4 regions of the Paenibacillus sp. sgz302114 genome follow, and region 4 is predicted to be linked to each of the others. Evidence: riboswitches for the same ligand, from Rfam matches in the RefSeq annotation. Region 4 holds a riboswitch; each other region holds the start of a gene.
The links. A riboswitch is a leader RNA that binds a small molecule or an ion and turns the genes downstream of it on or off. The one in region 4 is predicted to bind cyclic di-AMP.
Positions count from the first base shown of each region.

Region 1: another riboswitch for cyclic di-AMP. It lies ahead of AC0LWF_RS23715 (C40 family peptidase); the one in region 4 lies ahead of AC0LWF_RS25555 (resuscitation-promoting factor).
Region 2: another riboswitch for cyclic di-AMP. It lies ahead of AC0LWF_RS06405 (3D domain-containing protein); the one in region 4 lies ahead of AC0LWF_RS25555 (resuscitation-promoting factor).
Region 3: another riboswitch for cyclic di-AMP. It lies ahead of AC0LWF_RS16955 (histidine kinase); the one in region 4 lies ahead of AC0LWF_RS25555 (resuscitation-promoting factor).

Region 1 is NZ_JBVYOI010000014.1:35,687-37,877, forward strand. It holds gene AC0LWF_RS23705 (M1 family metallopeptidase) at 1-30, shown strand, start outside; gene AC0LWF_RS23710 (hypothetical protein) at 60-878, shown strand; cyclic di-AMP (ydaO/yuaA leader) riboswitch at 1,182-1,348, shown strand; gene AC0LWF_RS23715 (C40 family peptidase) at 1,353-1,850, shown strand; gene AC0LWF_RS23720 (hypothetical protein) at 2,064-2,191, opposite strand, start outside.
Region 2 is NZ_JBVYOI010000002.1:294,573-296,763, forward strand. It holds gene AC0LWF_RS06405 (3D domain-containing protein) at 4-834, opposite strand; cyclic di-AMP (ydaO/yuaA leader) riboswitch at 948-1,156, opposite strand; gene AC0LWF_RS06410 (ATP-binding protein) at 1,223-2,191, opposite strand, start outside.
Region 3 is NZ_JBVYOI010000006.1:95,940-98,130, reverse strand. It holds gene AC0LWF_RS16960 (DUF445 domain-containing protein) at 1-707, shown strand, start outside; cyclic di-AMP (ydaO/yuaA leader) riboswitch at 898-1,103, shown strand; gene AC0LWF_RS16955 (histidine kinase) at 1,291-2,191, shown strand, end outside.
Region 4 is NZ_JBVYOI010000018.1:10,562-12,752, forward strand. It holds gene AC0LWF_RS25550 (TatD family hydrolase) at 1-581, shown strand, start outside; cyclic di-AMP (ydaO/yuaA leader) riboswitch at 768-1,007, shown strand; gene AC0LWF_RS25555 (resuscitation-promoting factor) at 1,254-2,191, shown strand, end outside.

The sequences.
Region 1 (2,191 bases), on a different contig from region 4:
GAGACGATATTCGCCGCACTCGCTTGGTAACGCCTTACTTATGAAGGAGGTGAGCAGGAGTGAAAGCACATATAAAGCAAGGCTGGCGCCTAGCAATCAAGCACTTCTATATTATTATCTTGCTGTTTCTGTACGAGCTGATCTGGGGCTTCTTCCTCTACCGCACCATCGAAGGGATTGTAGTGCCTGTCCTAAAGCGGTTTCCCGATACGTATAGCAGCGGAAGCCACGCGGTCCAGCTGTTCATGACCGAGGCTCAGTTTCAGCTGCTCAAGACGGATCTCGTCCAGCCATACGCCTGGCTATTCTGCGGACTGCTGGCCGGGCGGATGATCATCACCCCATTCCTTAACGCTGGTCTGTTCCATTCGTTGCATCATACGACAGATGAGGCCGGAACGAAGTTTCTAAGCGGCATTCGAAAAGTGTGGAAGCCAGTCGCCCTGCTCTATCTCATCGAAACTGCGCTCACCCTTCTCCCTGCCATCTGGCTGCTGCCGCGCGCGTTAACGAAGCTGCTCGCTAGCAATTCGCTGCTCGAATTCGCCCAGCACGCAGGACCGTGGGCGGCCGCCTGGCTGGCATGGGCGGTGCTCATCCACCTGCTCTTCCTCACCATGCAGTTCGGCGCCGCCAGCGGCACGGGCACACTCCGCTCGCTATGGGGCGGAATCGTAAACTTCCTGCCTTTTGCAGGCATCTCGCTGCTCATGTGGGGTATCGGCGCCTTGCTTAGCATGACGGTCGCTTCCGTATCCATGTTGTGGGCGGGACTGTTCGCACTCATCCTTCACCAAGGCTATCAGATGATGCGCACCATTATGAAGGTGTGGACGGTAGCCGCCCAGTACGATGTGTGGCAATCGAAGCAAGCTTGAGGCATAGCGGCAATCAATATGGAGTAAGGGACTGCGACCTATTGTCGCGGTCCTTTTTTGCATGTCACTGAAAGTGTTTGAACCGACACCTATCTAGCCATCCTCATATTTTTCTACAAGACAGTTCTCGCCATAAATTGCTCTAATTCGTTGCAGGAGGAATATATGCCTACTAACCGCTCAATCGCAGGCCCACCAACGAATTAGACGCCAAAAAGGTTGCATTCTAATAATTTTAATTTGTGAACAACTTGTGAACTTGGAAGGAGAAACGAGAAAATGATCGAATACTTTTTCCTCGAAAAGAAAATTTTGCCGAATTCCCTTTCTTGGGAAACGGGGGAACCATTCTGGGTGAATTGATCCCGACATCCGCAAGGCGCTTATCAAGACGCGGATGCCAGAGGTGATCATAGGGAGCCTTCAACCGAACCCCACAGCTAACCTCGTAGGCACCGGAAGGAGTTTCCTGTTTTGAAGAAAATTTCTGCACTACTGGTCGCTCTTGCGATGCTGCTATTATTCCAAGTTGGAAGCGTTTTTGCAGAATCCAAAATGGATGGTGTCATCAATGGTGTGATCGGCACCCCGTATTCGTACACGGGAACAACGACGAAAGGGTTCGACTGCTCTGGATTTACCATGTATGTGTACGGTAAACTAGGCGTCAGCATTCCACATGCATCCCGTTCGCAAGCACAGCTCGGCAAGAAAATCGCGAAAGCGGATTTGATTGCGGGCGATCTCGTATTTTTCAATACGACTGGCAAAGGAATCTCGCATGTCGGCATCTATGTTGGAGATGGCAAGTTTGCACACGCTTCCTCGAGCAAAGGTGTTACGATCAGTGCGCTAGGTGATTCCTACTATTCAAAACGCTATGTAACTGCACGCCGCGTTATGAGCCCGCAAACGTATGAGAAATACGCTGACGAGCCGTCAGATGAACCAGGCGATGGAGACTCCGATTAATTAGTACTTGCAAGCGTAAACGGCTGTCGCCGTCTTATCGGCAAAAGCTTGCGTTTCGCGGAGACATTATGTGAATTTATATAGGTGAAACCAATAAATTCAATAATGTCTAGCAAAAAAACGAGTTCACCTCAATTGAGGCGAGCTCGTTTTTTGTTTTTTGCTGCTTGATCCAAACATCGTGCTCGGCGATTAGCGTCCGGCAGCTTCTAGTTAGCGGCGTTGATAGCGGACCCACCAGAACGTGCGGCCGACCTGGACGTCGAGCGCGATGCCAAGCGGAGCGAAGAGATCATACAGCTCCACCGGTGTCGCGCAGCCCTCGCTCCTGCGATCTGCCA
Region 2 (2,191 bases), on a different contig from region 4:
AGACTAATCTAGAATAAATACCTTTACGAATTGGAAACCGAAGTCGCTCGCAGCTTCCTTCGATTGCGGAACAAAGATATCAATACGGTCGCCCTTAATGGCACTTCCCATATCGGTAGCAACTCCCATCATGCCGCCGACTGGCAACCCATCATGGTCGTAGCCGGTAATATACAACTTGCTTCCCAGCGGAATGACGCTTGGGTCTACTGCAACCGTACCGAGCTTCAGCGGATTGCCGAAGTAGTCGACTGCTCCCCAGCCGTTCTCTGACGGATGTGCCGTATATGCGCTTGCTTTAACCTGTACGACATCCGAGACGTCATATGCTCTGCCGCCAACTGTAATTTCGTTTTGGTTCGCTTGTCTTTTCGCTGCCGTCGATTGGCTCGACTTCTTCTTTGCAGCTTTCTTCACCGTTTTCTTTGCTGCCTCTGCTTTAGGGGCTTTCTTCGGCTCTGCCGCTTTCTTCTCAGCCTTCACCGACTTCTCGGCTTTCACAGATGCCTCCGCTGAATTATCCAGCTTTGCCGTTTGTTCAGTCTGCTTCGACTGTTGCGAAATCGGCTGCGGCGCATCCTGCTTCGAGTTCGCGACTGTCACTGTCGTTGGAATAACGATCGTCAGTCCCTTATACACATTCGCAGGATCGATCATCGGATTCGTCTTGAGCAGCTGCTCCAGCGATACGCCGAATTTCTGCGACAACGACCAGAACGTATCCTCGTCCGTCGCTTTGTACTCCGATGCTGCTTGCGCTGCGCCCGCGTGCGTGAAGATCGCGATGCTAAGTGCAGCGAGTAACGCACTCTTTTTCCAGAATGATTGCTTCAATATGAACTTCCTCCTTTAATTTACGGACATATATCCTTGTTTGAACGACCCGGATATATTCCGTCAATACGATGCTGACAGGTCAAGCTGCTTAATGGCTAAGCCAGCTACTCATCTTCATCGCATGCGGCCTACGAGGTTAGTTGTCGGATTCGGACGAAAGGAGTTCCGCCCTACGCTTGTTAACCAAACGATTCACCCCAGCGCTGCTGACAGCGCATTAACCAGCCAATAGCTGACTGGCGAGCAAAAGCGACTTTTTATTACGTCAGCATTGCTCTAAAAATATCCCCCGCACATAATGTTTCGGCTCGCGTTAAAGGATAACACAGAAACTCATGCAAATCCTACAGGAAAAAGTGACCAACATCCCCGTCATGCTGCATAATCACAGATTGCGCGGCAGTCGAATCGCTACCGTCGTCCCTTTGCCGGGGACGCTTTTAATATCCATTTTCCCTTGATGGCCTTCAATGATCCGGTAACAAATCATAAGGCCAAGCCCTGTTCCGCTGTCCTTTGTCGTGAAGAACGGACCGCCGAGCTTCGGCAGCTGCTCCTCTGGGATGCCTGTTCCTTCGTCGATAATCGACACGGCAATATGCTGCGCATCTACATTCGTAAGCGTAATGGTAATGATCCCGCCGCTTGGCATCGCCTCGATGGCATTCTTGAGCACATTGACGAATACTTGCTTCAGCTGATTCTCGTCACAGAGCAGCTCCGTCACATCGGAATCGAGCAGAGGGATAATCTGCACATCTTTCAGAATCGCCTGCGTTTCGAGCAGCGTCAGCACATTGCCAATAATCCGGTTCAGATCATGCTTGCGGAACTGGCTTGCTTGCGGCTTCGCCAGCGCCATAAACTCCTGTACGATCGAATTGATCCGGTCGAGCTCCACGAGCATAATGTCAAAGTACTCATGATACTTATCAATCTTCGTCTTCAGAAACTTCGAGAATCCGATCAAGGAGGTCAGCGGATTGCGAATCTCATGTGCAATTCCCGCCGCCATCTGTCCAGCAACGGAGAGCTTCTCGGAATGAATGAGCGCCTCCTCCTCTTTCTTCCGTTCACGGATATCGCGAAAGACGCTCTGGACGACAGTTCCTCTCCCCGGATAGTTATGTATACGGGTACTGGATACCTCCACATCAATAACTTCACCCCTCACGTCAATGAGGCGGCATTCCTCGAATTCATTCGGCTCATCCGTCTGCATGACCGCGCGGATTCGCTCCATTGAGCGAAGCTGATTATCCGGGTGCATGAACTTCCAAATCTTTACCTCATCCATGATCTCTGACAGATCAGTCATGCCAAGCAATCGAAGTCCCGCTTGATTGGCGAACAG
Region 3 (2,191 bases), on a different contig from region 4:
TGCTCGAACGCGCCGAAGCGTGGGCTGGCACGGAGGGCATGCGCCGCGAGCTGGGCAATTCCGCCATGCAGCTAGTGAAAGGGCTGAATCTCGGCGGCCTTATGCAGTTTGCCGTCAACGCCTTTATCGGCTACCTGGATGAAGACAGGCTCGGCACGATGCTGCAGTCGTTCATCCTGAATAAGATTAACGAGCTGAAGGTGCCGGATACGCAGCGTCGTGCCACAATTATGCAGCATCTGCATAGCGGCCTCGAGATGATTATCACGCGTTTGTCCGAGACCGGTCAGCTGGATCAGCTGCGCGATGAGCTGCTGAATGCTTTTGACTTGGAAGGCGAGCTGACGCGACTGTTCGAATCGCTTCGTGAGAAAGGAATTGCGTTCGTGCACGATGAGTCGTTCGCAGAACGCGTATGGCCGCTGCTCTCGCAGCTGGCGGACCGCTTCGAAGCGAACCGCGAGCTTGTGGCAGATGCCGAGAATTGGTTGAAGGGCCAGATCGTGCAGCTAATTGAACGCAACCACACGAGAATCGGTTCTTTCGTGCAAGAGAATCTCGACCGCCTCGACAACGATCAGCTTGTTGAGTTAATTGAAGATAAAGTCGGCCAGGATTTGCAATGGATTCGCGTCAATGGCGCGGTTTGCGGTTTTCTGATCGGTCTTGCGCTGAAGTCGATTGAGCTCGTAGTAGGCGCATTTTGATCTAAAATGCTCTAGTCCTCTGTCAAATGCCAGCTAATTGCGAGAAACCGCGATATAGTGAGGTAGGCAGAGGATGCTGGAGCAGTGCTTTGTTGTAAGCGTTATATCCACCTAACTTGGCAGGAAACGAGAGTGCACCCTCTGCGGCATTCCTTTACAAAGAGAGGTTGGGAGCGTAACATGAAGCAAGCTAAATGAAACGCTGAATTTCTTGTCTTAAGAAATCGGGGGAACCACTAGTAATGGCAAGCGCACGGTGAAGCATTTTTCGCCGGTTGCAGCCATTGGGGTGAATCTTGAAGGAGTCCGGCCGCTTCGGCCTTGCAGCTCTTCAAGTAGGGCGACTCTCACGCCCGAATCCGGCAGCTAACCTCGTAAGCGTAACCGAGAGGCGACGAATTATCGTGCATATAGACACTTTTTATTATAAATTTGTGCCTAGAAGCCGCGAGAGGCGTTCCTCTTCTTTAAGAGGCAGTTCCCCCCGTACAGGCTTCTTTTTTGTGCGCATTATAGAATTTATTAGTTTCACAAGGTTTGGGAAAGTTAGTTTATAGGTGTAGGAAGGAAGGCGAAGTTTGTTATGGCTGGTTACCGCCGTAAAACCCCTGAAGAATTGCTATTATCCATCTCCAAAATCCATCGCGGACGTCTGAAAGTGTACATTGGTGCTGTTAGCGGTTCTGGCAAAACCTATCACATGCTGCGCGAGGGCCAATCGCTGAAGCAGCAGGGAATTGAGGTTGCCGTCTGTGCGGTGTCAACGATGCGCCGTCCGGAAACGGTAGAGCAGCTCGCAGATTTGGAACGGATTCCAAGCATTCACTGGTATAAAGGCGATGAAGAGAAGAAGGATCTTAATCTTGATGCGATACTGGAACGTAATCCGGAGGTGCTGCTTGTTGACGGGCTGGCGCATAAGAATCGTCCGGATGCAAAGTTTCCGACTCGTCTTGAGGATATTACTTTTCTGCTCAGCCATGGCATCAGCATCATAACGACTGTCAATGTGTACGAACTGGACGGCGTCACGGAGCTTGCTCAGAAGCTGACCGGCATTGAGGCGGAATGTACCGTCACGGCCGATGCGCTTGAGCTTGCGGACGAAGTGCGGCTCATTGACGTTTCGCCGGAGACCATATTAAACCGCCTGAGTGAAGGGCGTTTACGTAATATTAAAGACCCAGGCCTGCTGAAACGCGGCAACCTCGGCAAGCTGAGAGAGCTGTCACTGCGGTTAATGGCAGAAGGCGTTAACGAATCGCTGGAGAAATACCGCGAGGAGCAGGGCTTCATCGGTCCGTCCGGCGCAGCAGAGCGCATTCTTGTCGCCGCGCAGTATCACTGGAACGGCTCGATCTATATTCGCCGTGGACAGCAAATTGCGAAGCGGCTTGGCGGTGACTTGCAGGTCGTCGTCTTCACCGATTCGAGCCAAGAGCCTACGAAGGAACGCGATGCGTTCAAGCGCTCCATCTTGAAGC
Region 4 (2,191 bases):
GGCATCCGGTAGACAGCATTGATATGCTGCCGGAGGATCTGGATTGGATTGCATCTTTATGCGATCATCCGAAGGTTGTTGCGATCGGCGAGATTGGACTCGATTATCACTGGGACACTTCACCTAAAGATGTGCAGCAGCGTGTATTTCGGGAGCAAATTCAGCTAGCGAAACAAAAGCAGAAGCCGATTGTAATCCACAACAGGGACGCACATGAGGATGTCGTCAGACTGCTTCGTGAAGAGGGCGCAAGGGAAGTCGGCGGCGTCATGCACTGCTTCTCTGGAAGCTGGGAAACGGCAAAGCAATGCCTCGATATGAACTTCTATATTTCGTTCGGGGGACCGCTTACATTCCAAAATGCACGTGTGCCAAAAGAGGTGCTTGCGCATGTGCCGCTTGACCGTCTGCTGATTGAAACAGATGCCCCTTATTTAGCTCCGCACCCCCATAGAGGGAAACGAAATGAATCATCATTCGTCCGTCTTGTAGCAAATACGATGGCGGAGCTAACAGGCAAGTCCGTGGAAGAAATAGCTAAAATTACGACCGAAAATGCACTGAAATGTTTTGGAATGTAGTGAAAATGGAAGTGAAAGCAAGGATTTAGGACCATTCCGTTGAAAAAACTAACTTTATTCCTAGAAATCAAGTTGAAATCACTGGATTATCCTAAAAATTCGCTAAAATCGTCATTAATCAGTTCTTTACAATGTGCAGCGATAGACGGTATGATTCATTTCAGAGCAACAAAACTTGTATTCCTTTTCCAATAAACGCTTAATCTCCGAAGTTTTGGAGAGCGGGGGAACCAATTGTTGAAACTGTTTGTATCACGCAGTGAAATGAATTGCGCGGTGGCAAACAGAAGTAGACATGGAGATTCTTCTTGGGGTGAATTTTGCTTGGTGACGTGGTTGAAGACATCGCTTAACGTCACGAGCGAATAGGGCGACTCTCACGCCCGAATCCGACAGCTAACCTCGCCAGCGTAAATAAGAGAGATCAACCTCGTGCATGCAATCCATGCTTACCCTTGTCGAATTGGGAAGCCACGAAACAGATCCTCTGTCATCGGGCTTCTTTTTTGTTTGAATGAAGCATATTGTGACGACACAGGGCGTATCATGGAACGGGCACGGAGGTGAATAAGGATTGGAAATGCGTGCGTTTATCGCACGCCAAATCTCAATAGTCGCGTCTAAGTATCATGCGTAACAAGGCGGCGGGGCTATGTAAGGAGGACCGAAGAAATGGGAGCACTCCAGATGAAGGACACCACCCATGGTAAACGATCATCCAGCATGTCTTTCGCATTGCGATGGAAGCATGAGAACGTGCGTTTAATTGTTCTAAGCGCTCTGATCTCAATCGCTATGACTTTCATGTTTTTGGTGTTGTTGCACGGAACGGCTGACAAGCACGTGTCCGTAGTAGTGAATGGACGAGAAACGATTGTTTCGACAAAACAATGGTCCCTTCAACGCCTACTGGATGAACAAGCCATTACTGTTGGCGCTTATGATAAAGTGTCGATGTCGCTCGATGGCGGAATTAAAGATGGCGACCGGATTGTAATTGATCAGGCGGTACCTTTAGTTGTAAAGGCAGACGGCAAAGCAAAGACGATGTATACGACAGAAAAAACGGTAGCGGCAGCGATCGATCAGGCTGACATATCGGTACGTGGTCAAGATAAAGTCGTACCCCCGTTAACGTCTTCGCTTGAGCCTAACATGATTATTACGGTTACACGGATCGATAAGAAGTACTCTGAGAGTGCATATCCGGTTCCGTTCACGGTCGTGAAGAAGGAAGATCCGAAGCTCGCATTGGGGAAAGAAAAACTTGTCCAGACGGGCAAACAAGGCACGATTGTGAAACGGTATGAGAAGGTGTTCCAGAACGGCGTTCTCGTATCGCAAACGCTCGTGGAGAAAATGACGAAGTCCTCTGCCGTGGATCAAGTCGTAGCAATAGGCACGAAAAAGCCTGAACCGAAGGTGACGATGCTGTCTGCTAAATCACCAGCGGTGACAACGCTGACGAAGCGGGGCGTAACGTTCAGCTCGAAGAAGATGCTTCGTAACGTAACGCTGACGGCGTATTCAGCCGGCGTCGCATCGACAGGCAAAGGGAAGAGCCATCCGCAGTACGGTATTACCGCATCAGGGGCACGTGTTCAGGAAGG